3 regions of the Anabaena sp. CCY 9910 genome follow, and region 1 is predicted to be linked to each of the others. Evidence: predicted binding sites of a transcription regulator. Region 1 holds the regulator's gene; each other region holds the start of a gene.
The links. The regulator HrcA, encoded in region 1, represses chaperone genes, less so after heat shock. The targets are predictions, from matches to a motif close to TTAGCACTCNNGANTCNNGAGTGCTAA.
Positions count from the first base shown of each region.

Region 2: the regulator HrcA is predicted to act here: its motif matches at 3,544-3,570, upstream of groL (chaperonin GroEL).
Region 3: the regulator HrcA is predicted to act here: its motif matches at 2,350-2,376, upstream of groES (co-chaperone GroES).

Region 1 is NZ_CAWUDJ010000021.1:97,957-108,007, reverse strand. It holds gene ACM5QX_RS16765 (Npun_F5749 family FMN-dependent PPOX-type flavoprotein) at 1-56, shown strand, start outside; gene cysE (serine O-acetyltransferase) at 298-1,059, opposite strand; gene ACM5QX_RS16755 (hypothetical protein) at 1,170-1,658, opposite strand; gene ACM5QX_RS16750 (WG repeat-containing protein) at 2,024-3,067, opposite strand; gene ACM5QX_RS16745 (Uma2 family endonuclease) at 3,101-3,694, opposite strand; gene ACM5QX_RS16740 (DUF3352 domain-containing protein) at 4,010-5,665, opposite strand; gene ACM5QX_RS16735 (rhodanese-like domain-containing protein) at 5,870-6,229, shown strand; gene hrcA (heat-inducible transcriptional repressor HrcA) at 6,646-7,743, shown strand; gene ACM5QX_RS16725 (DUF2834 domain-containing protein) at 7,758-8,438, shown strand; gene ACM5QX_RS16720 (glutathione S-transferase family protein) at 8,450-9,457, shown strand; gene ACM5QX_RS16715 (DUF2382 domain-containing protein) at 9,672-10,051, opposite strand, start outside.
Region 2 is NZ_CAWUDJ010000009.1:104,230-114,280, forward strand. It holds gene glmM (phosphoglucosamine mutase) at 1-72, opposite strand, end outside; gene ACM5QX_RS09880 (hypothetical protein) at 571-729, shown strand; gene ACM5QX_RS09885 (heme oxygenase (biliverdin-producing)) at 888-1,604, shown strand; gene ACM5QX_RS09890 (hypothetical protein) at 1,663-1,857, opposite strand; gene groL (chaperonin GroEL) at 1,838-3,511, opposite strand; gene ACM5QX_RS09900 (MraY family glycosyltransferase) at 3,671-4,753, shown strand; gene fabG (3-oxoacyl-[acyl-carrier-protein] reductase) at 4,867-5,622, opposite strand; gene trxA (thioredoxin) at 5,994-6,311, shown strand; gene prmA (50S ribosomal protein L11 methyltransferase) at 6,380-7,300, opposite strand; gene serA (phosphoglycerate dehydrogenase) at 7,379-8,959, opposite strand; gene ACM5QX_RS09925 (hypothetical protein) at 9,263-9,580, shown strand; gene ACM5QX_RS09930 (DUF4397 domain-containing protein) at 9,587-10,051, opposite strand, start outside.
Region 3 is NZ_CAWUDJ010000017.1:104,118-114,168, forward strand. It holds gene ACM5QX_RS14775 (hypothetical protein) at 1-139, opposite strand, end outside; gene groL (chaperonin GroEL) at 290-1,924, opposite strand; gene groES (co-chaperone GroES) at 2,020-2,331, opposite strand; gene ACM5QX_RS14790 (response regulator transcription factor) at 3,271-3,948, shown strand; gene ACM5QX_RS14795 (calcium-binding protein) at 4,127-5,998, opposite strand; gene asnS (asparagine--tRNA ligase) at 6,994-8,385, opposite strand; gene ACM5QX_RS14805 (hypothetical protein) at 8,388-8,750, opposite strand; gene ACM5QX_RS14810 (DUF6439 family protein) at 8,840-9,136, shown strand; gene ACM5QX_RS14815 (ATP-binding protein) at 9,187-9,636, opposite strand; gene rlmD (23S rRNA (uracil(1939)-C(5))-methyltransferase RlmD) at 10,044-10,051, opposite strand, start outside.

The DNA of each region.
Region 1 (10,051 bases):
ACCTTTATCGTCGTGATCATAACCAAGATTGGACTATCCAAGCCATTAACCCGTAATGGAGAGTGCTGAACCCTAATAGGACTTACGCACACTGTCTGTTGAGACCGGGTGTAAGGGTATAGGGGTGTAAGGGTTTCAAAAGACAATTAGCGGGAGCTTGTTGGCGCAGCCTTGCCATAGGCTATTTTGAATTTAGAACTCACGTACTGAACCAAAAAACCCTGATTTTGACTATTGACTATTGACTATTGACAAAAAAGCCAGAAAATTAGTAACACCGCGTAAGTCCTGGAATTGTTAAATGCCGGCACCATCTAGAAACTCTTGAATTGCCTTATCTCTAAGGTTGCACCACTGGGGATCGTGGGATATCTCTGCTTCTTGTGAACTTGCAGCAACCAAAACCGGAATTTTAGCAGCAGATTGATTATTTTGTAAAGCTTGTATTTGTTGTTCTAGCGATTCAATGCGGTCAACCAAAGCGCGAATTGCTTGAGCTTCCGAGTCTGGTAAATTGTTATGTTCTAGTGGGTCAACTCTTCCACCAGAACGATAAACAATGCGCCCAGGAATACCTACAACAGTACAATTCGCGGGTACATCCCTAAGGACAACAGACCCAGCACCAATGCGGACGTTATTCCCGATTTGAAGATTGCCCAGTACCTTAGCACCAGCACCAACAACAACGTTTTCGCCTAAGGTAGGGTGGCGTTTACCGCTTTCTTTACCCGTTCCCCCAAGGGTGACACCTTGATAAATCAAAGCATAGTCTCCCACGATCGCAGTTTCACCAATAACCACACCCATACCGTGGTCGATAAATACACCTCGTCCAATTGTGGCACCAGGGTGAATTTCAATACCTGTCAAAAACCGAGCTATGTGAGAAATTAAGCGGGGAATAAACGGTAATCCAAGACGATACAGCCAGTTAGCTACCCGATGGAACAATAAGGCCTGCAAACCAGGGTAACAAAACAAGACTTCCAGCAAATTACGAGCAGCCGGGTCGCGTTCAAAGATGATACGAAAGTCAGCACGCAGTATAGATAGCACGAGATAGCACCCTCGGAAAGCATAACAAGGTACTATCCCATAATATCTTTAATAGGGATTGGGGATTGGGTACTGGGGATAAAGTAAATGTTGTCTCCCCTGCTCCCAACTTATTGCTGTACCGTCAAAGTGTAGTTAGTTTTGACTCCAGAGTGGAATTTACCTATCCAAATTCGATATGTTCCAGTTTTCCAGTTGATATCGTCAATACTAGCGTCTTTACTCTTTCCTGTATCGTCACCACAGCGAATTGTGGTGTCGTCTGGCCCTTGAATTAATAGGGTAGTATCTTTCCCGCCACTGTTGATAAATAATTTCAGGCGAGGAAAGTCCTTTTCCAAAACCATAATGTGATCCGGCTTAGGGTCAGCAAAGCCAATGCAGGGTTTTCTTGAGCGATCGCGGTTACTAATAGCAGACAATGAATAAGAGCCACCTGTATAACCGGAAACCTTCCCCTTTGCCGGTTCAAACCCTGGTGATAGGTGAAGTGTGGCAAAATTAGCCGTCTGGGCGATGACAGGTGTAGTAATAACGGTGGTGACTATAGCCAACAGGCAACCGCCTCGCCACTGAAGTCGAGGGCGACAATACTTCATAGCAGCCCTCCAACAGGCTCTAATAATAGTTTAGTACTGATATATACATATTCTATTGAAAAAGTTTCGGAAAAATATAAACAGTTTGTGAAACCTTTGAATGTGGCACAAATTATACCAATTCAAAATTCAAAATTAGGAAAGCCAAACAAAATAAAGGTTTGGGAGTATGTATCTGTCACATTCTTTTGGCAAATTGGTATTACGTATTTACTATTAGTATCAATTATGTTTCTTTCATAAAGATTACAAGTTTTCACACCATTTTTATTAGAGTATATTCTTTGCTTGATAAATGCTGATGAGGGAAACTTCACTCAGAAAAGTGAAAACCATTAAAAAAAGAGGTATGTTTCACATTTTGATTAATTGCTGGGATGCCAGATAAACTCTCCTGTTTTATTGATATAGCCAGGCTTGCCATCAACATATACCAAAGCCAGTTCATTTGTAAAACTCAAAGCCAAGTCAAACTTTGGCTGGATTACCATCCTACCTTGAGTATCAATGTAGCCGTACTTATTATCAATTTTGACGGCTGCTAATCCTTCAGCAAATTTTGTGACTCTATCAAATTCAGCAGCAATTACTATCTCACCATGAGGATTGATATAACCCCATTTTTCACCGATTTTTACACCTGACAAGTTCAATGTAAATTCCCACACATCATCAAATTCTGGTGGGATAACAAGCTTAGTAGATGTATTAATGTAACCGTATTTACTACCAATTTTAACTGCTGCTAAGCCTTGGGAAAAAGCTAAAGCTTCCTCAAAGTTTGGTTGTACAACTATATGTCCTTGAGAGTTTATATAACCCCATTTATTCTTGATTTGAATTGCTGCTAATCCTTCGTTAAAGTGTAGAGCTTTATCATATTGTGGCTGAATGACTAATTTGCCACTAAAGTCTATATAACCCCACTTATCATCAACTTTAACTGCTGCCAGACCGTTTCTAAAAGCTAAAGCTTCCTCAAATTGAGGTTGGATAACTAATTTTCCGTTAGGGTTAATGTAGCCATATTTATAATCAATCAATACTAAAGCGAGTCTGTTGGAGAAAGCAAAAGCTAATTGGAACTGTGGAGGTATAATCTGTTTACCAGTAGTGTCAATGTACCCATATTTATCATCAATTTGAATCTGCGATCGCTCGTCAATAAAGCCCCAGGCTAAATCAAATTGCGGCTCAATAACTATTTTTCCGGTTTTGTCAATAAAACCATACTTGCCATTTTTAAGAATACGAAAAAGTGGACTTGTCACACGCCGAGATGCTAATGATTGATTAGGGGTTGGCTTTTGTCCAACAATGATACTTAATGCTTGTACTTTTGGATGATAAATCCCAATTAGCTCATTTATCACCGTCAAACAGAGAAAAAGACAAATATATTTCTGCATTATTTATATGCAAATATTTTAGTAATATTATATTTATTGACTCATCTCTTGTAAAAATTGTTTTCTTGCATCAATAATTGAAGGCATTAAAACACAGCTTACCAATAATTCTATATCTAAATTCGGGAATAATTCACTTTGAGCGATTTGCTCATAATTCTCATTTTTGAGATGATATAATAGTAATTGATTGTTTTCCCAAAACCAAACTTCAGTAATATTGAACCGCTTGTATTTTTCTAGTTTATCAATACTGCCACTGGTAATATTGACTTCAATTGCTAAGTCGGGATTTTCTTTTTTCTCTCCGATGTAATAAGATTCATCAGGTTCAAAGGATGCACTTTTCTCTTTTGCCCGTCGTGTAGCACTACCTACTGGAATAAGATTGATACCTATTTCACAAGAGTATAATTCTAGTAAAAAACCCAGAATGGTTTTAATCATTTCGTGTTGTTCACCAAGAGTCATAAATTCAATGCACCCATCAAGATAAGTTATTCGCAAACCTGCTGCATCTGCGGTTAAAGTTTCTATTGTCTCTAATTCTTCCCAGGTATAATGACCTGGTAGGAGAAATCGCTGCTCTGAAATAGTGGTGTTTTTATTTAAGATTTGAAGTGTCATAGTTATTGCTAGTAGAATAGGTTAGACAAAAATTTTATTTAGGTAAAGACTGAAATTTCCATTTTTGATCTACGTAAAAATTTTAAAATTATTGAATTTTTTGTATAAAAATTAAGCTTAATCAAGAATGAGTCAGTAGCCTGAGCAATTTGTTTGTAAATGGAACAAATATTTAACAAATTTAATATTCTTAGCCACTGGGATTAGTAATATTATAAAAGCTTTTGTCTGACTCGGTAAATGGCTGGACTTTTCTAGCTCCCCTTGTAATCAAGCGATCGCCGACTCTTCATTAGGTGCGATCGCTTGACTAAATCAATGATCAATTTGGAATAAAATACTGCCTTTAAGCGTTCCAGGCTCATTACCGTAACTACTGAAGGTGAGCGATCGCAAATTCTCAAAGAATGGTTTTCCTACTAATTCTATGAGCTTAAGTACGGGTACTTGCTGCTCTACTAAATGCTGACTTTTTGACCAGTCCAGATAGACATAACCTTGATTTGGTTGGGGAATGGTAGCGATACTATCTTGAAAGTTGCGGTTATTGATTAAAGATTTGTCTTTAGTCGTGAAAACCTCATAGATGGTTGCTAGGTCAGAGGTGAAAATTTCATAATTGCCTGAGGTTGTATGTACCCCTTTTACCTTCGCTTCTACTGTGAATGATGGCTTGTTTTTGCCATCAGCTTTTTGAGTTGCGGTTGTTAATTCTGTCCAGGCGACGACTGTTTGCTTGTCCAGTTGAATTGTATTAGTACTGAGTCCTTTAGATGAGGCGATCGCATCTAAACGCCCAATAGCTTCTGGTACATTTTCTGACTTTTCTGTCACAAAAACCCAGTCAGGAATGCTTTGTCCAGCACGGGGGATTAGTGCAACGGCGTATTCTCCCTGTACCCAGCTAAATATATCTTGTCCTAAATTGATACCCTGACTTTTCTGCACATCGGTTAATGGTTGCACCAGTCGGGAAATTATATCTGTTCCTGAACCAGAGATAGCGGTTTTTGCTTGTGTCCAGAGTTTGGCTAAATCGCCGTCACCCAAGTTATCTAAGTGGGAACCAGAAATGACCAACCCTGCTGATGCGGGAATATATTGTAATGCGCCTACAGGTTTAGATAATGGGGGTGATGTTGGCACAATTTCTGATGAAGTGAAGAAGCTGGTTTCTGCCAAGATTCCCTGAGGATTTAAAGTGAAAGCGACAATTTCACTATCGTAGGTTGGTTCGGTTAAATCCAACCCTTGCCATTGTGCCACTAGAGGGAGATTGAGAAAAGCCGTAGCTAAAGAACCCTTAGGTATTTGTTCGCTGGCTTTTTGGTATTGGGAAGAACTCAGTAAATTTAAGTCTGGAGCTTGGACATTATTAATAGCATCACGTAATACTTTAGGATTGTTAGCGAATAACACAAAGTTATCAATTACTGCACCAGCCAGAGAGTCGGACTCTGGTAGCGAACTGTCATAGATAACCTTTGCGCCTTGATATTCTTCCGTTGCTAAGTTCGCTCCGGCTAACACCCGTTTAGAAAACAATAATTGCAGAAATTCCTGGCTTTTCTCTGGTTTGCTAGTTGCTAGCGCCATCAGATAGCCTGGCTGTCTACCGTTCTCCGGGTCACGGTCAATATCTAGGGTAGTGACAGCCAATGTAATTTCATCTTTTAGCCAAGGTTGAATGTCTTGTTTGTAATCTATGCCACTCTTAGCCAATAAGCTAGTTTTGAGCTTAGATATTTCGCCTGAACTGTCGAAAGATTGTAACTTATCAGGGTTCGCCAGCAATGAAACTGTTACAGGAGCGAGCTTCGATATAAATACGGCTGCATTAGGTTGAGAATTAGACGCGACAATATTAACCGGACTTTTAGCAAAGAACCAGTAAAAGCCTGCGATCGCCGCTACGATCAAAGCGATCGCCCCAGCAATAATAAAACCAGAAAATGAGCGTTGTGTGTTCATTAGTTATTTTGTCAGTTGTTAGAGACGCGATTAATCGCGTCTGTACAGTTGTCAGTTGCCAATAGTTTTCTCTTCCCCCCCTTGCTTCCCCGAAGTTCGCCCGGAGGGAAACCCTCCTTGCGACTTCTCTTCCTGCTTCCCCTACTCCCCACTCTTCCCCTTTTCTGTCAACATAAATAATATAGGATTGTTTACTAAAACCTCATGACTGGGAATACTTCTGGGCAACCAATGACTCAAATTAGTGTAAATGAGTTAGCTGTATATCTTGCTAATGAAGATGCAAATATTCAGTTAATAGATGTACGGGAACCGCAAGAGTTAGCGATCGCCCAAATTCATGGCTTTGTGAACCTACCTCTGAGTGAATATGCTCAGTGGTCAGAAAAAGTTCCAACTATGTTTAATCCAGAAGCAGAAACCCTTGTATTATGTCACCACGGTGTCCGTTCTGCTCAGATGTGTCAGTGGTTAGTATCTCAGGGATTCACTAATGTCAAAAATATTGCTGGTGGTATTGCTGCCTACTCTCTTCTAGTTGACTCCTCAATTCCCCAGTATTAGCGGCTTATTAACTCATTAAATTATCTCAAGCTGGAATACTAAACTCCAGCTTATTTGTGCTATTGTTGACAAAATTCTCGGAGTTTGAGATTGCAGAAATGAAGCCCAATCTAGTTAGGTGCAACCTACATTTAGCTAGCATCATCAGTATATATATCAACCATGAGAATACGTATCTTACAATACAATTTCTCTAGATTGTATATGCAAAAATACTGAGAAAATTAAATAATATTACATCAATTTTTTTGTTTCATCAGCCAACCCAAAAAATGGCAAACACAGAAGTTTAATAATAGTTATTACAATGGAAATATATATTTTGCGTTGCTAATTAACTATTATTAATTTTTGCTTTAAAATTTCACAATTTTTCAAAATCTACTTAGCATTTGCCTTCCGTCAAACATATCCCTATGCAAGTCCAGTTGACTAATCGACAACAGCATATACTTTGGGCAACGGTACGTCATTACATAGCTACAGCAGAGCCTGTTGGTTCAAAAGCTTTGGTCGAAGAATACGACTTGGGCGTTAGTTCTGCCACAATTCGCAATGTAATGGGCGTACTAGAGAAATCTGGGTTATTGTACCAACCGCATACATCTGCTGGACGAGTACCTTCTGACTCAGGTTATCGCATTTATGTTGACCAGTTAATTACCCCCTCTCTACGAGACACTACACGAACAGAAGTGTTAGCAAAGGAGGTAGAATCAGCGCTACAACAGCATTTGCAATGGGAAGACTGGAGTCTGGAGATACTGTTGCAAGGAGCCGCCCAGATTTTAGCTAGCTTGAGTGGGTGTATTAGCTTGATTACGATGCCTCAAACCAACACAGCATCAGTCAGACATTTGCAATTAGTGCAGATAGAAACGGGACGAATCATGCTGATTTTGGTGACAGATAGTTATGAAACCCACTCGAAGCTGATGGATTTACCCCCAGGTAGGAGCGAAACAAAACCCGACCCAGAAGTAATTGACAGGGAATTGCAGATTGTTTCTAACTTCCTAAATAGTCACTTACGAGGGCGGAGTCTGTTAGAAATCAGCACCCTGGATTGGAGTCAATTAGATCGGGAATTTCAAAGTTATGGAGAGTTTCTGAAAAACTCTGTAGCAGAACTAGCCCACCGCAGTGCTGCGCCGGCTGCAACTCAAATTATGGTACGGGGTTTGGCAGAAGTGTTGCGTCAACCAGAATTCTCCCAGCTTCAGCAAGTGAAAACGATTATACAACTATTGGAAGAAGAACAAGAACAACTGTGGCGACTAATATTTGAGGAACCAGAGTTAGATGATACGCACAAATCCAAGGTAACAGTGCGTATCGGCGCAGAAAACCCGTTAGAACCGATCCGCACCTGCTCCTTAATTTCTTCTACCTATCGCCGGGGAGGAGTCCCGTTGGGTAGTGTGGGAGTTTTGGGGCCGACACGCCTAGATTACGAAAGTGCGATCGCAGTTGTAGCGGCGGCGGCGGATTACCTCTCAGAAGCCTTCAGTTAAATTTAGACAAAATCATGGTCAGAAAAATTGTCTTTGGGGTGCTGTGGTTAGGGTTTACATTTTATGCTTTTGTCCTTGCTCCTCCCGATCAACCCGATACATTCGAGCTAATCAAAAACTTGTCCATCGGTCAATGGCAAGGTATAAATCCCCTAATCATCGCCTTATTCAGCCTCATGGGTATCTGGCCTATGATTTACAGCGCCATCATGTTTATTGATGGTAGAGGGCAAAAAATCCCAGCTTGGTTATTCACTACCGCTTCATTTGGTGTAGGTATTTTTGCGCTGTTACCTTATCTAACTTTACGAGAATCCAATCCCCAATTTTCTGGAACAAAGAACACCTTAATTAAACTATTAGATTCTCGTGTGACTGGCGTGATTCTCACCGTAGTCGCAGGGATTTTAGTCGCCTATGGTCTACAGCAAGGAGATTGGAGCAACTTTGTCCAAGAATGGCAAACTAGCCGCTTTATCCATGTCATGAGCCTAGATTTTTGCCTACTTTCGTTATTATTTCCTGCCTTGTTAAGGGATGATATGGCGCGGCGCGATTGGCAAAAACCGCAGTTATTTTGGTTATTTGCTTTGATTCCTCTATTTGGCCCGTTGCTTTATCTATGCTTGCGTCCAACACTACCAGAAGCAAGTGTAGCTGTAATATCTAGTCAGCCGCAAAAGGTAGCAAGTTAGGCAATGTAATCATGACTAGTATCAATAAGACTCAGAAAAAAGGCAAGTCGCTACCACCTAAATTGATTATTGGGTTGGGTAAGTTTGTGTGGACAACCCTTTGGCAGATCATGATGTCAAAACTTGCCCCCCGTAATCAATCAGGAGAATATATTCGTCCTAGTAGCCAGTTTAGGAATTCTGTCAAAACTGGAGGAGATAGCCCCTACCAACCAGCCGCAGGACGTTACACTCTCTATGTTGGTTTGGGTTGTCCTTGGGCGCACCGCACACTAGTTGTTCGGGCGTTGAAAGGACTAGAGGATGCAATTTCGGTATCTATTGTTGTTCCCTCTCCCGATTCAGGTGGCTGGGTGTTCAACACTCCAGAGGAAGGTTGTCAGACTTTAGCTGAATTATATGCCCTAGCGGAACCTGGCTATAGTGGACGCTCTACTGTGCCAGTATTGTGGGATAAAGAAACAAAAACTATTGTCAATAACGAGAGTGCAGACATTATCGTGATGCTGAACTCTGAATTTAATGAGTTTGCGAAGAATCCCACGCCGAATCTTTATCCTGAAGAACTAAAACAGAAGATTGACTCGTGGAACGAGAAGATTTACGCCAATGTCAATAACGGCGTATATCGTTGCGGTTTTGCCCAAACCCAAGAGGCGTATGACAAAGCTTGTGATGAATTATTCACCACCTTGGATGAGATTGAGGTTGCACTTGCCAATAGTCGCTACCTTTGTGGTGATCAGGTCACTTTAGCTGATGTGCGTCTATTTACAACATTGTTTCGTTTTGACATTGTTTATTACGGCTTATTTAAATGTAATCGCCGCAGAATACAAGATTATAAAAATTTAGGCGCATATCTGCGCGAACTGTATCAGCTAGAAGGCGTTGCTAGCACCTGTGATTTAGAAAGCATCAAACGGGACTATTATGGGAATCTATTTCCGTTGAATCCTGGTGGTATTATTCCCTCTGGGCCGGATATGGCTTACTTAGGACTTACGCAAGTGTCATAGTCAAAGTAACTGTAGGGTGCGTCAGCCCCAATCATTTCGTACACATTAGAGGATTTTCCGTATCTGACGCACCCTACTATTGTGCCAGTTACGTAAGTCCTGTTACTTATTAAAACCGAGCGATCGCCACGCCACAACTTGAGTAAAGTAAGTTAAAATTCCTCACCCACAAGGGGATGAGGAGTCTGGTAATACGTCATGCACTCAAAATTGACTAGATATCAGCCGACTTTTCGTGTTTTGGTAACTGACCATGAGAACAACGATCAAACCACTCTTGGTATTTTTTTTGGTGTTCTTCGTCTTCCACCACAATGGAGACTCGCACCTGTTGACAACCGTGTTTGCGTTCTAGAGCGATCGCATTTAATAATAAACTAGCAATTTTAGGAGAGCTAAAGCTGCCACTCACAGTTAAACCACCATTCCAACTTGGTAATTGATGGCTAGCATTTTGAGCTAATTCAATGCTGCTCATCTCTCCTTGGCTTAAATCGATCTCTGCAAGTTGTTTGTGTTCTGGGCCTATTTGTTCCACAATCAGCTTTTCGCGCCGCACAGGAACTTGCACCATCTGAGTTTCGATTACCTTAC
Region 2 (10,051 bases), on a different contig from region 1:
TGTTTCTAATCCATCAGATGTAGCTGCACCATCTATTACGTAGTTCTGAATCCGAGTTATAGATGAAACCATAATTTTAAACACCCCTCACATCACACTAAGAATTATTACTTTAACGCCAGTTCGACAGATTTTAAGTGTTGAGTGCTGAGTAAACAACCCAGTTCTCAGTCCTCAGTTTCTATCGCACTCACGTAAATTTACACTCTATTCAATAACTCTGACTTTTCAAGCTACGTGGAAAAGTTACGGTGAAACCTAACCCCCAACCCCTTCCCTACTAGGAAAGGGAAGCAATAATCAAAGCCTCTTCGCCACTTGCGTAACTGTCGGGAAACCCACCCAACGCAGTTGCTTCTCCTTACAGGAGAGAGGTTTGGACAGGTGTTTCCCAGATCCCGTGAAAAGTCAGATTCAATAACTAAGAGTCAAGACTTTTTTGATTTGCTTTTATAATAGTTATTTTTTTCTGAAAAACAAATTTATTTTTCACGTTTTGCTTAAGTGAAATTACTTAAAAAAAAGATGGTATTGTCAATATTTTATGAAGATTTTATTTACTGAGTTTTAATGCTCTTCAGTTTAACTCCTGACTTCAATAGTCGCCAGTACTACTTGGTAACTTTACAGAAGTCTCATAAATTCCACGGTTTACTCCAGCGATCGCATTTCCCTGAATGCGGCTCTCCCCGAAAATTTTTCTTGGTATTGGCATTTTTACTGGCTTGATTTGCTGTTTACTTAACAAAAGTACAAATTTTAGTTACTTAAAAAATATTAATATAAATTCTCATCAAATAGTTCTAATGTTACGTTTTAGTGGCATTTTTTAGCCGTCCGTAATTTAAAACTCTGGCAGTTGACCTTTTAAGGTTGAGAAATTTAGTATGAGCAGCAATTTAGCAAACAAACTACGTGTAGGTACGAAAAAAGCCCACACAATGGCAGAAAATGTAGGTTTTGTCAAATGCTTTTTGAAAGGAGTGGTAGAAAAGAACTCTTATCGGAAGCTAGTAGCTAACTTCTACTACATCTACTCGGCAATGGAAGAGGAGATGGAAAAGCATAGCCAGCACCCAATTGTTTCTAAAATCAACTTTTCCCAACTGAATCGTAAGCAGACTCTAGAGCAAGACCTGAGTTACTATTACGGCGCTAACTGGCGCGAACAAATCCAATTATCGCCAGCAGGTGAAGCTTACGTACAACGCATTCGGGAAATCTCTGCAACCGAACCAGAATTGTTGATTGCCCACTCTTACACCCGTTATTTAGGTGATTTATCCGGGGGACAAATTCTCAAAAACATTGCTGTGACAGCGATGAATTTGAATGACGGGCAAGGAACCGCCTTTTATGAGTTCGCAGATATTACTGATGAGAAAGCTTTTAAAGCTAAATATCGTCAAACTTTAGATGAGTTAGCAATTGATGAAGCGACAGCAGATCGCATTGTTGATGAAGCTAACGCCGCCTTTGGGATGAACATGAAAATGTTCCAAGAACTAGAAGGGAACTTAATCAAGGCGATCGGCATGATGCTTTACAACACCTTGACTCGCAAGCGCACACGCGGCGCTACCGAACTAGCTACTGCTGAGTAATACCAACACAAAATTCAAGATTTCTGAATTTTGATGAATTAGTGTAAATCTTCGTAACTTAAAGGGGCAGCTTCCCTGGGTTTACCTGCAAAGCAGCAGGCGATCGCAGAGAAGTTGCCCCTAATGTTTGGCTATTGGGGACTGGGGACTGGGGACTGGGGATTGGGGACTGGGGATTGGGCGAAAATCGTGCGGTTAGTTCTTCCCCTGCCTCCCCTACTCCCTGCTCCTTCTTAGAACATACCCATGCCACCCATGCCACCCATACCACCCATGCCGCCCATACCACCCATACCGCCCATACCGGGATCAGCAGGAGCAGCAGCTTTCTTCTCTGGTTTTTCCACAACGATCGCTTCGGTGGTTAAAACTAGACCGGCAATGGAAGCGGCGTTTTGCAATGCTGAACGGACGACTTTTGCAGGGTCGATAATACCAGCCGCAATCAGGTCTTCAAATTCTCCGGTAGCAGCGTTGTAACCGATGTTGAAATCGCTGTCTTTGACTCTGGAGACGATGACAGAACCTTCTACACCAGCGTTATCTGCAATCTGCCGTAAAGGAGCTTCTAAAGCTCGTTTAACGATGTCAGCGCCGATTTTTTCTTCTTCGTCGAAGTTTTTCTTAATCTCGTCTACCTTACCCGCCAAGTAAATCAGAGTTTTACCACCACCAGGAACGATACCTTCAGCAACAGCAGCTTTGGTGGCGTTGAGTGCGTCTTCAATTCTGAGCTTGCGGTCTTTAAGTTCGGTTTCAGTTGCTGCACCGACTTTGATAACGGCAATACCACCAGCTAACTTAGCAATGCGTTCTTGTAATTTCTCGCTATCGTACTCAGAATCAGTCTCTTCCAACTGTCTGCGAATTTGAGCAATCCGCTTTTGAATTTCTGGCTTGGTGGTGCTACCAGCAACAATTGTGGTGTTGTCTTTTTCCAGTGTGATTTTCTGCGCCGTACCCAAAGCTTCTAGAGAAGCGGTATCTAAGCTTAAGCCAATTTCTTCCGAAATTAGTTGACCATCTGTGAGGATAGCGATGTCTTGCAACAATGCTTTACGACGTTCGCCAAATCCTGGGGCTTTAATTGCCGCCACAGAAAGTACGCCCCGTGCTTTGTTCACAACTAGAGTAGCCAGGGCATCTCCTTCTACATCTTCAGCAATGATCAGTAAGGGTTGACCCAAACGAGCTACTTTTTCTAAAACGGGAACTAATTCTTGAATACTGCTGATTTTTTTGTCAGTAATCAAAATCCGCACATTTTCTAACTCCACCGTTTGGCGCTCGTTGTTGGTGATGAAGTAGGGGGAAATATAACCTCTGTCAATCTGCATCCCTTCCACTACGTCTAGTTCAGTTGTCAGGGATTTAGATTCTTCTACAGTGATTACACCGTCTTTGGTGACTTTTTCCACTGCTTGGGCAATCATGGCACCAACTTCTTCATCGTTACCAGCTGAAACAGTGGCAACTTGAGCGATCGCACTACCTTCTACAGGCTTGGCGACTTTAGCAATTTCCGCTACTAGCGCCTCAGTAGTTTTATCGATGCCCCGCTTTAAGCTTACTGGATTGCTACCAGCCGCGACGTTCTTCAAACCTTCTTTAATTAGGGCTTGTACTAAAACAGTAGCCGTAGTTGTGCCATCACCAGCTACATCCTTGGTTTTAGCTGCTACCTCTTGAATTAATCTGGCACCAGTATTTTCTAAAGGATCTTCTAATTCAATTTCTTTAGCAACGGTGATACCATCATTCACAATTTGGGGTGTGCCATATTTTTTTTCTAAAAGCACGTTGCGACCCTTGGGCCCCAAGGTAATTTTTACAGCATCAGCCAGGGCATTGACACCCCGCTCTAAAGCACGCCGTGATTCTTCATCAAACGAAATAATTTTTGCCATGTTTCCTTTCTCTAGCGCTTCCATTAGACAATTTAGCACTCACAGGCTCAGAGTGCTAAGAACCTGAAAAACTTTAAATCATGTGTGGAAGTAAAAAAAATTGATTAATATACACTTGATGCTCATGTAGGATACTGGCAGTAATGGTTGAATTGGGAGATGAATATCTACAACTCCCTTAGGTCTATAGGCATTGCTGACCCTAGCGGTTCCGGCTGGTTGGCAGTAGTATTCACGTTTATGTTGGCTTGGTTGGTAACGTGGCGTTTGATTCCCACGGTACGTAAATTTGCCTTGCGGGTAGGTTGGGCTGACCAACCAAACGCCCGACGACTCAATCGAGAACCGTTGCCGAATGCAGGGGGTTTAGCCATTTACGCGGGAGTAATTGCCGCATTGGTGTTAGCTAGCCTCTTGCGACCCATTGAGCTACAAAACGTTTTAGCTCAAGTATTGACTATTTTACTAGGGGGTTCGATCCTAGTCTTGATCGGCTTTATTGACGATCAGTTCGGATTACCCCCCTCTGTACGGTTGTGGACGCAAATTATCACAGCTTTATTACTAGTTGCTAATGGCATTGTCGTTGATGTGGATTTCGGCACACCCATCGACTCCGTTCTCTCAATGTTGCTGACTGTGCTGTGGGTTGTGGGTATTACCAATGCCGTCAACTTGATGGATGGGATGGATGGATTGGCAGGGGGCATTAGTTTTATCACTGCCATGAGTTTGTTAGGCGTATCTGCCCAATTCCCTAATAAGGCTGCGGCTACCTTAGTTTTGGCTGCCTTAGGTGGTGGGGCATTAGGCTTTCTGCGTCATAACTTCCATCCCTCAAAAATCATCATGGGTGATGCTGGAGCATACTTTTTTGGTTATGTCCTGGCTGCAACTAGTATTTTAGGTAGCCTGCAAAGGAATACTATATTTGCTCTTGGCCCCACCGTTTTGTTTTTGCTGTTGCCAGTACTGGATACAACCCAAGTGTTTATCAGACGGCTGCTAGCAGGTAAAAACCCCTTGAGTACCCCCGGCAAAGACCACCTACACCACCGTTTACTGGCTTGGGGGTTGTCCCAACGTCATGCGGCATTTACCTTGTGGTCAATCACTTTGGTGTGCAACTTACTGGCAATGAGAGTCCAAGGGATGAGCATCATGGTCATAGTTACCACCGCCATTAGCATTATTCTGCTGCTTGGCTTTACAGTCTGGCAAAGAATCCGTCAGCAGTCCTGATGGTTGGGAGCAGGGGGCAGGGAGCAGGGAGCAGGGAGCAGGGGGCATAATATTTTACTTAGCAGTCAGCACGGGCTGAACTCCCCGCTACTACTAACATCAGTCTGCAATCATTAAGCCATTACCATCCCGCCATCGACATTAAAGACTTGTCCAGTGATATAAGCGGCGGCGGGATCGGCTGCTAGGAAGCGTACCATACCAGCAATTTCCTCTGGTTGACCATAGCGACCTAGAGGGATGTATTGCAAAATACCCTCAGATTTGAGGTTGCTGGTCATGTCTGTAGCGATGAAACCAGGGGCGACGGCGTTAACGGTAATGCCGCGAGAAGCTAATTCTTTAGCAACTGTTTTCGTAAAGCCAATCACACCTGCTTTAGCAGCGCTGTAATTCGCCTGACCGGGATTACCCATTTGTCCAGCTACAGAAGTAATGTTAATAATTCTGCCAGAACGTTGCTTAAGCATAAGTTTGCTGACGGCACGAGTGCATAAAAATACACCAGTTAAGTTAAGGTCAATGACTGCTTGCCAGTCTTCTGGCTTCATTCTTAGTAGCAGTGTGTCGCGGGTAATGCCTGCGTTATTTACCAAAATATCGATGCGTTTGAACTTATCGATCGCCCCATTGATCAGATTATCTACTTGATCAACTTGGGAAACATCGGCTTGTAGAGCTACAGCCTCACCACCAGCACCTGTAATTTCTGCCACCACCTCATCGGCAGCAGTGCTAGAACTAGCGTAATTGACCACTACAGTAGCACCATAATTAGCTAATTCTAAGGCGATCGCTCGTCCAATACCCCGTGAAGCGCCTGTAACAACGGCAACTTGTCCTCGTAAATTTTCACTTAAGATCGCCATAAAATATTCCTCTAGGTTTAAAATTCCCGCGCTAATTATCTTATGGCGATTTGTACCTACAGCTCATACCATTTTGGATTTTAGATTTTCGTTGAGGAACTACTTGCTGTGTCTAGTTTCTCCTTATCTATCGTTGGTCTGATCAGAAATTCAAAATTCGCTTCGACTCTAATGGTTATGGGACAAAATTGCAAATTGCACAAAGGAATTTGACTACAAAATAACCATCTCTCTCAATCCCTAATCCCCAGTACATATACCTTAAGAAAGAGATGCTAAATTTAGCAACAATAAAAACAAAATAACGTTACACCATTTCTAGAAAGCAGACATTAATATTAGATTCAATCAATAAAAATGGTGTGTGTCACATGACTGAGAAAAAACAGTTCAACAGCTTTGAAGAGATGCTATCTGGTTCTGATTTACCTGTTTTAGTAGACTTTTATGCTGACTGGTGTGGCCCCTGTCAGATGATGGCGACAATTTTACAACAAGTAAACAATCAACTTAAAGACCGCATACGAATTGTCAAAATTGACACGGAAAAATACACAGAGTTAGCAACTCAGTATCAAATCTACGCTCTACCAACACTGGTATTGTTCAAACAAGGTAAACCAGTTGATCGAATTGAAGGTGTATTGCAAACGCCCGATTTAGTACAGCGTCTGCAAAGTTTTGTTTAGTAAATATTAAGTTAGAGATGCAAATTCTTGCATCTCTACATATTAATTATTAATTAGTTAGGTGGAAGTTAAGTACGCCTGACATTTAAGCAGCACCATTCTTTGCGTTTCCACATAGTAGCGACTACCCAACCGTGTTTTTCTAAAGCCTCAACAACAGAGGTAGATTGTTCAACTAAAATCCCGCTAAAAATAGCCCAAGTACTAGGTTTAGATATCTCGCTAATTTCTGGGACTAATTGAATAATTACATCAGCCAAAATATTGCAAACAATACCATCTACTGGGCGTTCAATCAGTTTCTTTAAGATATCTACGCTACCTTCTGCTGGTACGAGGCGTTCTGGGTTTACTTCGTTGAGGGCGCGATTGCTGAAGGTTGACTGCACGGCTAAGGGGTCGGTATCTACTGCATAGACTTTCGCTGCGCCTAATAGAACTGCCCCAATCGAAAGGATACCAGAACCACAACCAATATCCGCAATTATAACAGATTCTTGACCTGCATCTTTACTAACAAATGATTTGGGAAGCTGGCTCAATCTCATTTCTAGAGATTCTAGACATAATTGGGTGGTGGCATGGTTTCCTGTGCCAAACGCTACACCAGGGTCGAGGCGGATGACTAACCTATCAGAGTTTTCTGGTGATGGTAGCCATGCGGGATTGATGAGGAAGCGATCGCCTATTTCCTGCGGATGCCAATATTGTTTCCAGCTACTCGCCCAATCTTCCTCATCAATGAGTTGCCAAGTCAAGGTAGGAGAAGATAATCCTATACACAGGGCATCTTGCTGCAACCATAACCCCAACGCTGCCAAATCTAATAACTGTGCTTGAAATATCGGCAAATAACCCTTAACTAAGCAAGAATCACCCTTACTTTCGCTAGCTGTACCACGACAACCAAAATCTTCCAGTCGCCAAGAAACAGAGTCTTCCAGCGCCGATTCACATGAAATCTGTAGTTCCCACCAAGTGTTTGCCATTGTTGAAAATTGAGAATCCAGAATTCAGGAGTCAGGAGAAATGATTTCTGCTGACTTCTGAGTTCTGATTACTGACTCCTATAGTGTTACTGTATACGCGTCCCGAATGCCGGGTACTTTGGTGATTTCCGCCAAAATGCCATCTGGTAAGGGATCATCAATGCTGAGAGCCATAACGGCATCACCACGGACGATTTTGCGCCCTACCTGCATACTGGCAATATTGACATTAAAGCTGCCCAGTAAGGAACCGAGTTTGCCAATGATTCCTGGCATATCACGGTGCAAGGTAAACAACATATATTTGCTTGGTGGGACGTTAATCGGGAAGCCGTCAACGTCGGTGAGGTGAATTTCCTTATCGCCTAACAATGCACCAGTGACAGAATGAGTACCTAAGGTTCCTGTCGCTTCCAGGCGTAGGGAACCAGCATAGTCACGGGCGGAAGCGTCACGGGTTTCAATAACTCTGATTCCCCGTTCCTTGGCTTCTATATTGGCGTTGACGTAGTTTACCCGTTCCCGTAGGGCTTGGTGTAGTAATCCTTTGAGGGAAGCAATTACTAAAGGCTGACTTTTGTTAGTTGCGAGTTCACCTTGTAAGCGGACGGTGAGTAGTTCTACCCGCCCACCGGCTAGCTGTCCTACCAACTTACCCAAAGTTTCTGCTAGCTGCATATAGGGTTTGAGTTCTTCCAACACATCGGGGCCGAGTCCGGGGATGTTGACGGCGGAACGTGCGGGTAAACCTAACAACACATCGCGGATTTGTTCGGCTACGTCAATAGCCACATTCACCTGGGCTTCTGTGGTGGATGCACCCAAGTGGGGGGTAAGAATAATATCTTTACCGATCGCCCTTAAGTCTGATTCACCTAGTGGTTCCGACTCGAACACATCCAGCGCCGCCCCGGCAATTTTCCCTTCTTTAACGGCTGCTGCTAAAGCTGCTTCATCGATGATTCCCCCACGGGCGCAGTTGATAATCCGGGCGGTGGGCTTCATTTTCGCCAGAGTGGTGGCGTTGATGATGTGGGTGGTTTCTGGGGTTTTGGGGATGTGCAGGGTAATATAGTCAGATTGCTGCATCAGCAAATCTAAATCTACCAACTGACAACCAAGTTGTTCAGCCCGTTCAGTCGAAATGAAGGGATCGTAAGCTAACAATTTCATTCCCATTGCTTTCGCAACAGTAGCCACATGGGAACCAATTTTGCCTAAACCCACAACCCCTAAAGTTTTTTTGTAAACTTCCGCACCTACGAAAGTTTTACGATCCCACTCGCCGCGTTTCACGGAAGCGTTAGCATCGGGGATGTGGCGAGACAACGACAGCATCATTGCCAAGGCGTGTTCGGCGGCGGCGATGGTGTTCCCCTCAGGAGAATTGACCACAACAATTCCTCGACGAGTAGCAGCCGGAACATCTACATTATCCACACCCACACCGGCACGACCGATGATTTTCAGCTGTGTACCTGCTTCAATAATTTCTTGCGTGACGCGCGTACCCGAACGAATCATTAACGCGTCATACTGACCAATAATTTCTATTAATTCTGCTGGTTTGAGACCTGTATTGACATCAACAGTAGCGACTTGCGAGAGAATGTCAATGCCAGCCTGGTCAATAGGATCGGAGACGAGAACCTTAGACATGATTACATCATTTATAGTGACAAGTTTTGCTGCACAAGACTTTTTAGTTTAGACTTTATTCGTTACACTTCAGCAAAAAATCTGCGTTTTAATAACAACTTAATCTTCACTCACACCATGTACTAGAGGATATCAGAGTGTAGGTGTGGGGGTATAGGGGTGTAGGGGTGTAAGGGTGTGTGGGTGTAGGGGTGTAAGGGTGTAGGGGTGTGGGGGTGTGGGGGTGAAGCCACACTCCACCCCAAAGCAACCGCTATAATGCTGACGAAAACACTGGTGTAGAAGATTTTGGGGCAACCCGTCATGCTAAACTTCAACTTGCCAAGGTACTTACCTTCAGCCGACGAACTACCAGACTCTGACGAAACACCAGTGGATAATGAACTGCAAAAACTTATCCCAGGATTATTAAAAGCAATTCTGCTGCTACTCTGGGCAGAACGGATGGACTGGTTTTTTGGTGTACTTTATTACGTCATTTATTCTTCTCGCCGCCATTGGTTGGCAGTCACATTAATAACTATTGAAGCGGCTGATTCAATCAGATCCGCTTCAATAGTTATACGATTTTTTCAAAAATTAAATAAGATTCCTATGGCTAAAAATGCCTCACTAAATTGATATTACTTACTGCACAATCTGATAACACCCATTAGCATCAGGAGGCGCTGTTTGTGTTGAGGCAGTTGTAAGTAGCAGTGAGTTAGGTGCTTGGCCTAAGCCATTACCTGTAGCAATTACATCAAAAATGACTCCGGCCGGGACTTGTTGATTGGCAACTTCTACTGTGATTGGTGGGTTGAAGGCATTATTGATCAATCGGTCAAATTGATCAGGTAGAACTGGATTAAAGTTATATGTACCAGCCGTAAGTTCTGGGTAAGGAATAGCAGTTTTGGGTGTCAGGTCTGTAATACGAGTTTCATCCACGTTTGGGCTAGAGGATTTGCTAATCCGGAAATCTATAACAGCACTAGTTTCCGAAAAGCGATACCAACGTCCTTTAAATTTACCTGGATTAGGCTGTGTTAAATCCTCTGGAATCACAAAGGGTGATTGATTAAATAATGGTTGACCTGAAGGGCCTTGTAG
Region 3 (10,051 bases), on a different contig from region 1:
CCGGATCAAAAGTGCGATTAATCATTTCGATCATTTCCTGTTGATTTAAGTTTTCCTTATAAATATGATTGTTGTCAATTAAGGTTTCGACAATTTCAGTTAATTTTTGAGAATTAGGTTGATGATTAATCAAAGTCATAGTTAAATCTCCTCAAAATAATATGTCTGTCGCTTAAATCTTATGTTAGCAGTTTCCATTTTTCTGGAAAGGTAAGAGTTGACAAAAAAATAGCCACCTCCACTAGGGAAGCAGCTATTTTTTTTAACTTATCTGACTGACTACAGAATATTAGTAATCGAAGTCACCGCCGCCAGCGCCAGCGCCAGCAGGAGCAGCATCCTTGGGTTCTGGCTTGTCAACAACGATGCACTCGGTTGTCAACACCATTCCAGCGATGGAAGCAGCGTTTTGCAGTGCAGAACGTGTTACCTTCGCGGGGTCAACGATACCAGCGCCGAACATATCTACGAATTCGTTGGTAGCAGCGTTGAAACCAACGTTGAATTCTTTTTCTTTGACGCGTTCAGCAATTACAGCGCCGTTTTGACCAGCGTTTTCTGCAATTCTCTTCAGAGGCGCGGGTAATGCACGAGCGACAATCAAAGCACCAGTCAACTCTTCATCTTTGAGGTTGCTGTTAGCCCAAGCTTCCAATTCAGGAGTGAGGTGAGCTAGGGTGGTACCGCCACCAGGAACGATACCTTCTTCTACAGCCGCCTTGGTAGCGTTGATAGCGTCTTCTAGGCGGAGTTTCTTGTCTTTCATTTCTGTTTCGGTAGCTGCACCAACTTTAACTACAGCTACACCACCAGAAAGTTTAGCCAGACGCTCTTGTAGTTTTTCTTTGTCGTAGGAAGATTCTGTTTCTTCCATTTGACGACGAATTTGTTCTACACGACCTTTGACGGCAACATCGTTACCTTCAGCAACAATTGTGGTGCTGTCTTTGGTGATGGTGATGCGGCGAGCTTTACCCAAGCTGTCTATCTTGGTGTTTTCTAGCTTCAGACCAGCATCTTCGGTGATTAGTTGACCGCCGGTGAGGATAGCGATATCTTCTAGCATAGCCTTACGGCGATCGCCAAAGCCAGGAGCCTTCACAGCAGCTACGTTGAGTACACCGCGTAAACGGTTAACTACTAGGGTTGCTAGAGCTTCTTTTTCAATATCTTCAGCGATAATCACCAGAGGACGACCAGCACGAGCTACTTGCTCTAGAACTGGTACTAAATCTTGGACGAGAGCAATTTTCTTATCGGTCAACAACAAGAAAGGCTCATCGAAAATCGCTTCCATCCGCTCTGGGTCGGTAGCGAAGTAGGGGGAAATATAGCCTTTGTCAAAGCGCATCCCTTCGGTGATTTCCAATTCGGTAGTTACAGACTTACCTTCTTCTAGAGAGATAACGCCTTCCTTACCTACTTTGTCCATTGCTTCGGCAATCATCTGACCGACTTCATCGTCGTTACCAGCAGAGATTGAGCCAACTTGAGCAATAGATTTAGAATCTTCTACAGGACGAGCGTGTTCTTTAATTCTGTCAACCAAGAAACCGGTAGCTTTATCAATACCGCGCTTCAACAGAATTGCGTTAGCGCCAGCCGCTACGTTCCGCAAACCTTCTTTCACAATGGCGTGAGCCAGAACGGTTGCAGTGGTTGTACCGTCACCTGCTGCATCGTTGGTTTTGGAAGCCGCTTGACGAATCAAAGCAACCCCAGTGTTTTCAATATGATCTTCTAATTCTATTTCTTTAGCGATGGTTACACCGTCATTAACGATTTGCGGCGCACCAAATTTTTTCTCTAATACTACGTTACGACCTTTGGGGCCAAGGGTAACAGCTACAGCCTCAGCCAGGATATCAATGCCTCGCTCTAGAGCGCGACGAGCGTTTTCGTTGTAGATAATGCGCTTTGCCATAGGTGTCTCAATCTCAGGAAGTTAAATCAAGTTTTGTGTCGTGAAATTTGATCTTCGGTAAATAGATGTTGCGATTACCTATTACCTATTACCCATTAGCCAACGACTGCTAGAATGTCTTTTTCAGAAAGTAGGACGTATTCTTCGGTTCCCAGCTTGACATCGGTGCCAGCGTACTTGGAGTACAGCACTTTATCGCCAACTTTTACTTCCAATTCTTGACGGCTACCGTCGTCATTCCGTTTGCCTGCTCCAAGAGCAACTACTTCACCTACTTGGGGTTTTTCCTTAGCGGTGTCGGGCAAATACAAACCACCTGCGGTCTTTTCTTCAGAGGCGCTCACTTTTACGAAAACGCGATCGCCTAAAGGTTTAACGGTGGATACGCTTAGAGATACTGCTGCCATACTTTAATTTCTCCAGAGTTAGCACTCTCAACTCCTGAGTGCTAATCTACCGAAGAATAGTCCCCAATGGCAATATTTACGTGTGTACGGGTTTCCGAACTAGAATAATTGGGGAGTGGGGAGTAGTGGTTTAGAAGGCTTTCCATTAAAAATTACAAATTCAGTAGCTAGCTTCTTGCTTTTGGTGAGTATTACGAATTACAACTGATAAGTCATCATCTATACGTTTATCGACAAGCCCGTAAGTACTAATACTCAATTATTCGTATTTTTCAGGTTCTTTTCTGTAAGTAATGAATATTTTTATATGGACAACTTTATTTGCAAACTGGGGAAATTGTTATAGAACAGTAATCAGGGAGACGCTCAATGAGTAACAATACAGTGATGTAGTGCAACAAAACTCAAGCTCATAGCTTGCTAGTTTGTTGTTCTAGATCGATAATAGTTGTCTAACCGGAAGTGTCTGGTATCGCCAAGCAAACCCGGAGGTTATTGAGCGGATCGTCCAAAAACACTTGGTAGGCATAATGGTGGCGCAAGAATCAGCATTTTTAACCCATCCTTTGCCAACAACTCCCTTACTTGCTTGTGAACATCTAAACAAAGGCTGAACATCAGAAGGGTATTGTAGAGCAGTAAGCCGATGAAAACGCGGGTTGTGTTGCAGCTAGGGTCATCTTAAGCCAATACTTACTTGTGAACTAGAAAGATTATTATTTAATCAGTGTATTTTCACCCGCCACTTTCAAAGGGATATATAATAGCGCATTATAATACTATTGCTCTGCGTATCCTTACTAGAATATTGCCAATGCACTGGTGTGTCATCGAAAGTGAAAACCACTTTTAAGACTCCAAGGAAGAAAGGGCAACTTAAGTGGGAAAAATGACAACATCTCAACAATCCACCATAAAGGATAACCATTCAAGACCTTGATGGATCGAAGCGCGACAAGTGCCACTGCTATGAAAGAGCCCAGCATGAAAGATCACAAACGACTTCTATTGATTGATGATGACCCTAACCTCATCTTGCTGGTGAAGGACTACTTGGAATTCAGAGGATATGAAGTCATCACGGCGGAAAACGGACGAGAAGCTCTGGAAATTCTCGAACATGATGTTCCAGATATGATCATCTGTGACGTGATGATGCCAGAAATGGACGGATATACCTTTGTAGAACAAGTCCGGCAAAACGAACGCACCAGTTGGATTCCTGTTTTGTTCCTATCAGCAAAAGGACAAAGTGCAGACCGAGTTAAAGGTCTCAACAAAGGTGCAGATGTTTATATGGTCAAGCCTTTTGAACCAGAAGAACTCGTAGCACAAGTAGAATCTTCACTGAAACAAACTATCCGTTGGAAGGAACACCAAGCCAAAGGCGGGGAAAACGGTTCTCGCATCCAGGTTCCCTTCGATGTGCAGTTAACCCCAACTGAATTGAAGGTAGTGCAGTTTGTAGCTAGAGGTCTAGCTAACCGGGAAATTGCTGAAGAATTAAATGTTAGTCAGCGCACCGTTGAAAGCCATGTGTCCAATATGTTGGGCAAAACCAATCTCCACAACCGCACCGAACTAGCACGGTGGGCGATTGAAAATCAAATGGCTTAAATAGCTATCAGCATTCAGCCGTCAGCTTTGAAAAATTAACTGACAGCTGACAGCTGATAGCTTAAATTATTTGATTGGTAATGGGTAATGGCTCACAGGTAATTGTTGTAGATAAAAAATATCCAACCCGTCGATTTCTAGTCTACATGGTCTAAAGTGGATCACAAAAACCACTCTGCTAACCCATAACAGTAGTAGGCAGACAGGCAAAGTTATACGCGTTGTCACCGATTGTTAAGGCTTCAAACCCTGTTATGTTCATAGTGATAGCACCGGATGTGAAGGTCACAAACGTATTACCATTGACGGTTGCAGAGCCTACAGTATAACTTCCTGAAGATAATATCAATGTGTCTTTACCAGACCCGCCGTAGAAATAACCAGTTCCAAAACCTTTGAGAATATTTTCACCACTGCCAAAATATATACTGCCATTGCCACCGAAATTTCCAATATTGTCAGAAGAGTTTAAAGCACAGACTGTATTATTGCCATTTCCGAGTTGGATGATGCCATCGTTATAGATGCCATAGCCTCGACTATTTCCAATGATGGTGTCGTTGCCATCTCCCATTTCGATCTTGCCACTGTTTTGGATACCGTACTGTGCGCCACCACTTGCTTCGATGGTGTCGTTGCCATCTCCCATTTCGATCTTGCCGCTAGCGTTGTTAGTGATGCCAAAGGCAGCGCCATTACTAATAATTTTGTCATCGCCAGTTCCGGTATCAATCTCGCCATTATTATCGATACCGATACCTGCTGAGGCATTAGCAATAATAATGTCTTTGTCCGCACCAGTATTTATCCTGCCATCATTTGCAATGGCGGGTAAACGGTAGCTATTAGCAGTGATGGTGTCTTCGCCAGAGCCTGTATCAATTTTGCCAGTGCTAGTGTTGTAGATGCCGTCGAATCTGCCTGTGGCAGTGATGGTGTCGTTATCAGCGCCAGTATCAATCTTGCCATTGTTCGTAATGCCGTAGAGTTCGCCCTTGGCAGTGATGGTGTCTTCGCCAGAGCCTGTATCAATTATGCTGTTAGGGTTAATGATAATGCCATAGCCATAGCCATAATCAGAGATAGTGTCCTTACCTGCGCCACTATAGATTTGATTATCAAGATTACCGTCGATAATAATAGTGTCATCATAGGCTGTACCTATGATTTTCAATTGTTCGATATTTTTGTAGCGGACTTGATTGGTGTCGGCGGTAATTAAACCTTGCTTGGTGGTAGTGTTGAAACTTGAGGTGATGCCAGCGATCGCACTACTATAGTCAATGCACAAGTAATCATAGCCTGTCCCTCCATCAACTGTCTGAGTTGCTAAGGGATGTACAACTGTGTCTGCACTTGGGCTACTAATATAGAAAGAGTCGTCACCGCTACCACCATTGAGAGTGTTAGAACCCTGAACTCCATAGGCATAAAAAATATCATTTCCGTTTCCACCTGAAACTATATTTTTGCCTTTCCATTGATAACTAATATTAAGGGTATCATTTCCATCACCTCCATCGAGAACGTTATTCCCAGCAGACAAATCAACTCCAAGATAATCGTCTCCACTTCCACCCCGGAGGGTATTGTTTCCTTGGGAATAGCGAGCATCAAGCCGATCATTTCCAGAACCACCATCTAAGATATTCTTTCCATAAGAAAAGCGAACATCTAAAATATCATTTCCCACTCCACCCTTGAGGGTGTTATTTCCACTGGAACTATAAGCGTAAATTTCATCATTTCCCTCACCACCATCTAAAAGGTTGTTCCCAGTAGAGTTACCTGCATCTAAAGTATCATCGCCTGCTTCACCGTAGAGGCTATTATTACCTTGTTCTCCGTTTAAATTGTCATTACCTTCACCACCATAAAGTTTGTCATTACCCAAGCCGCCATAGAGTTTGTCATTATCTAAGCCGCCATATAGATAGTCATCACCTAAGCCGCCATAGAGATAGTCGTATCCCGCAAATCCTTTGATGGTGTCGCTCTCATCACCACCGTAGAGATAGTCATTGCTATTTGTTCCACAAATAATTGTCATAAATTTGGCCCCCTGTAAATCAAATCTGTATGCTATTTTGAAGTTCTAAATTGGCAATTTAGTCCTGTTTTGATGCACTCATGATTAGTTAAGAGTTGGCACAATCAGCACGTTTTATGTCATCTTTAGGTACCAATACGTTTCGGTTAAGGGATTTCTTGGTTAAGACAGGCAGGGGAAGTAAGGGGAGAACAGAAGTAGGGGAAGAGAAAAATTATGAAAATAAACTTCTTTCCTCCCCTGCCTCCTCTGCTTCCTCTGCCTCCGCTGCTTATCCGAACGGTATTGCTTTAGGTACGACAAATTATGTATGAGTATTCACCCTGTTGATGGGCTTAACGGTAATACTTATCTAGCTGTTTGGACAAATGTTTACAGCAGATTGTAACTAGAGTAAGTATGGAATTTATAACTCTCAGCTAGAGAGTCAAAGTGTTTTAATTCTGTTAGGTTTAGCTTGGTATTAGGGTGTTTTGACTGCTAATTGCTGAATTCTTTTATATATCCTGCCAAGTGTATACTGAACCATGAATGGATCAAGGATATTCAGTCATCTTAGGTTCTTAATTCATGACCGTCTGATGAAAGATAACCCAATATTTACATTGTTTTGTTAGGTGGTAATGCGCTGAACCAAACCCACTTTTCAATTTTGAGAACGCGCACTAGAAATTAGAGGTTAGGATATACCTCATGTAATTGGGAACTGTTATGAGAAGGTGATTAAGACTAAGCTAATTCGCTCAGAATTTAGCAAAACGAATACACAGAACACCTAATTAAGTTCATACCGTATATTTATTTATGAGTCTATAGTTGTATAGACATATTTACATATCATTCATAAAACTTATATTATGCGATGTGCAACTTTCTCTTAACCCTAACCACCAACCCCTTACCTAGTAAGGAATTGGAGCAAGATTCTACCAATTCAAAATTCAAAATTAAGAATCAAGACAGTCGCACATCGCATTATCTGACAGCTGACTCTACTAAAACTCAGCGTTTTGTGGTGTCCGGGGGAAGGGAATTACATCCCGAATATTGCCCATTCCTGTGATAAATTGCACAAGTCGCTCAAAACCCAAACCAAAGCCAGCGTGAGGAACAGTACCATAACGACGTAAATCGAGATACCACCATAAATCTTCTGGCTGCATCCCTTGCGCTAATATTCGGCGTTCCAACACATCTAAACGTTCTTCTCTTTGGGAACCACCGATGATTTCGCCAATTTTTGGTGCAAGGACATCCATCGCGCGGACTGTTTTTTCATCGTCGCTCAACCGCATATAAAAGGCTTTAATCTGTGCGGGATAATCTGTAACGATGACTGGCTTTTTGAAGAGTTGTTCTGCTAGGTAACGTTCGTGTTCTGATTGTAAATCTAAGCCCCAACTTACAGGATATTCAAATTTAACATCAGCTTTTTCTAAAAGTTTGATGGCATCGGTGTAAGTTAAACGCTCAAATTGATTATTAATAATATTTTCGGCTGTTGCTAAGACAGTATTATCAATGCGTTGATTGAAAAATTCCATGTCTTCTGGGCATTTTTCCAACACATGATTAAAAATGTGTTTGAGAAAAGCCTCAGCTAAATCCATATCGCCTTCTAAATCGCAAAATGCCATTTCTGGCTCAACCATCCAAAATTCTGCCAGGTGGCGGGAAGTGTTGGAGTTTTCTGCACGGAAGGTAGGGCCGAAGGTGTAGACGTTGCTAAAAGCCATCGCCATGACTTCGGCTTCCAGTTGTCCACTGACTGTTAAGTAGGTGGGTTTAGCAAAAAAGTCTTGGCTGTAATCAATTCCTTGATTGTCTGTGCGGGGAATCTGCTTTAAATTCAGGCTGGTGACGCTAAATAACTCCCCTGCGCCTTCACAATCGCTGGCTGTGATAATGGGGGTGTGTACCCACAAAAAGCCCCTTTCTTGGAAGAATTGGTGAATGGCGGCGGAACAAGCATTACGGACACGGAAGACTGCACCGAAGGAATTAGTACGCGATCGCAAATGTCCAATTGTGCGTAAAAATTCAAAAGAGTGGCGTTTCTTTTGCAGTGGATAAGTTTCGGGGTCAGCTTCACCGTAGACTTTCACTGCTTCGGCTTTTAATTCAATACGCTGTCCTTTTCCTTGGGAAGCCACCAATACGCCATTAACTTCAACTGACGCACCTGTATTCAGTTGTTTGACAATTACTGCGTAGTCTGGCAAATCCTGATTGATGACAACTTGCAAATTACCTAGTGATGAGCCGTCATTAACTTCAATAAAAGCAAATCCCTTGAGTTCACGCTTCGTTCTTACCCAGCCTTGAACTACCAGAGACTCATCAGGTTGACCACTCCGCAATATTTCTGCAATTCGTCGGTTTACCATATTTACCCAGCACAGGACTTTAATATCCAGCCTATAATAACGCCCATTCCACCAAAGCGGACGGCTTGCCAGAAAGGTTTTTTCAGGCTACGCCAAGAAAACAACTGGCTTTCTAAGTTTAGTTCTAGCATTTCCAGTTGCTGTTTGATTTGTCGTAACTCTGTTTTAATTTCTGGGGTTTGGTATTTATTGTGCTGTAATTCTTGACGGCGTTGTTGCCATTGTGCCTGTTGTTCACGATCGCGCGTTACTTGATCATACCTTTGTTTTAAGCTCAAAAGCGATCGCTCTACTTCCTCTAGCTCCTGTTCAAAGTGCGGTTCTTGATTTTCCCCTGATGATTGTGGTTGTTTTGGCGGCTTCATGGACAAGTAGTAAACTATGATTAACAGCGAGTCTGCCAATATTTAAGGAGTCATTAGACTCAGCACTCATTACTCAGCACTTGTCAATTATGTCTCAACCTAGCCAGCTTTCTCAAACCAGTCAACTCCATGAGTTTAGCGATTTGGAACTAGCCCAAGCCCTCATGGAAAGACTGAGTATTTCACCTGACGATTGGCATCGCCTCAAGTCTAACCGCAATTCTCGTGCTAGTGAACAATTAGCCGCCGCTATGGTATTTTTGCTCAAAAACCAACCCCAGGAAGCTCTTGCTAGACTAGAACAAGCTGTTGGTTGGTTAAATCGTTCAATATCTGCCCCTCCCTGTCCATCTCATGGAAATAAGGGACTAGGGACTGGAGAGTAGGGACTGGGATAATTTACCCAATACCTAGTTCCCAATACCCATTCCCTTAATTATCGCCGCAGAGATAGACGGGGGCGGCTTTCCATTTGTTTACATAATCTCAATTCTGTGCCTTTGCGATTCCACTCTACTTGGTCAAAGATTTGGTGCAGAAGACACATTCCTCTACCGTTTTCTGATTCATCGGGTGGTAAATAGTCTGTGGGATCTTCTTCATGACTGGTTATAGGGCTAAAGCCTTGTCCCTGGTCTGATATGACCCACCAATACTGATTATCTATGAGGGAGAAACGGACTACAACTGTTTTGCTTGGGTCAAGGTTGTTGCCGTGTTTAGCTGCATTGACTAAAGCTTCTTGTAGCCCTAATCGCAGTTCTGCTTGTAGTTTGGCGGGAATTTCCGCCAACAATAAATCTAATATAGGACAAAGATAGAGAGTTGAGGCGAAACTAATAGTACCCCAATAACGTCCAACTGGACGGAGCGAAATGGTTATCACGAGAGAAACCCCATAGCTTTCAGTTAGCTAGACATCAGTTTGCTTTTGCAGGCACTCTGATAAAAATGGAGGTGGTCATACTGCCTTCAAACTTGCGTCTTTATTACTAAGTTTTGAAAATGCTGGGGAGCATTGACTCTGTTTATGAGGTTTGATTGTTGATACATAAAGCGGCTGTGAGTGATATGCTAAGAGTTTTAGCAGGCTAAGAATGGGGCAAATTACAATAGATTTGTAATTGTCTTAATGTTGCCGATTTGTACTTTAAACAATCTTATTCATGGGTTATTGGAGCCATGCAACTTTAATTTTTTTAACAAAATCATTGCTATGTTTAAGTTAATTCGATCTTAGCATTTTTACTATGCAATAGACTACAAATTTGAGATTTGAGTTTTTCTCAAGGACTAATTAT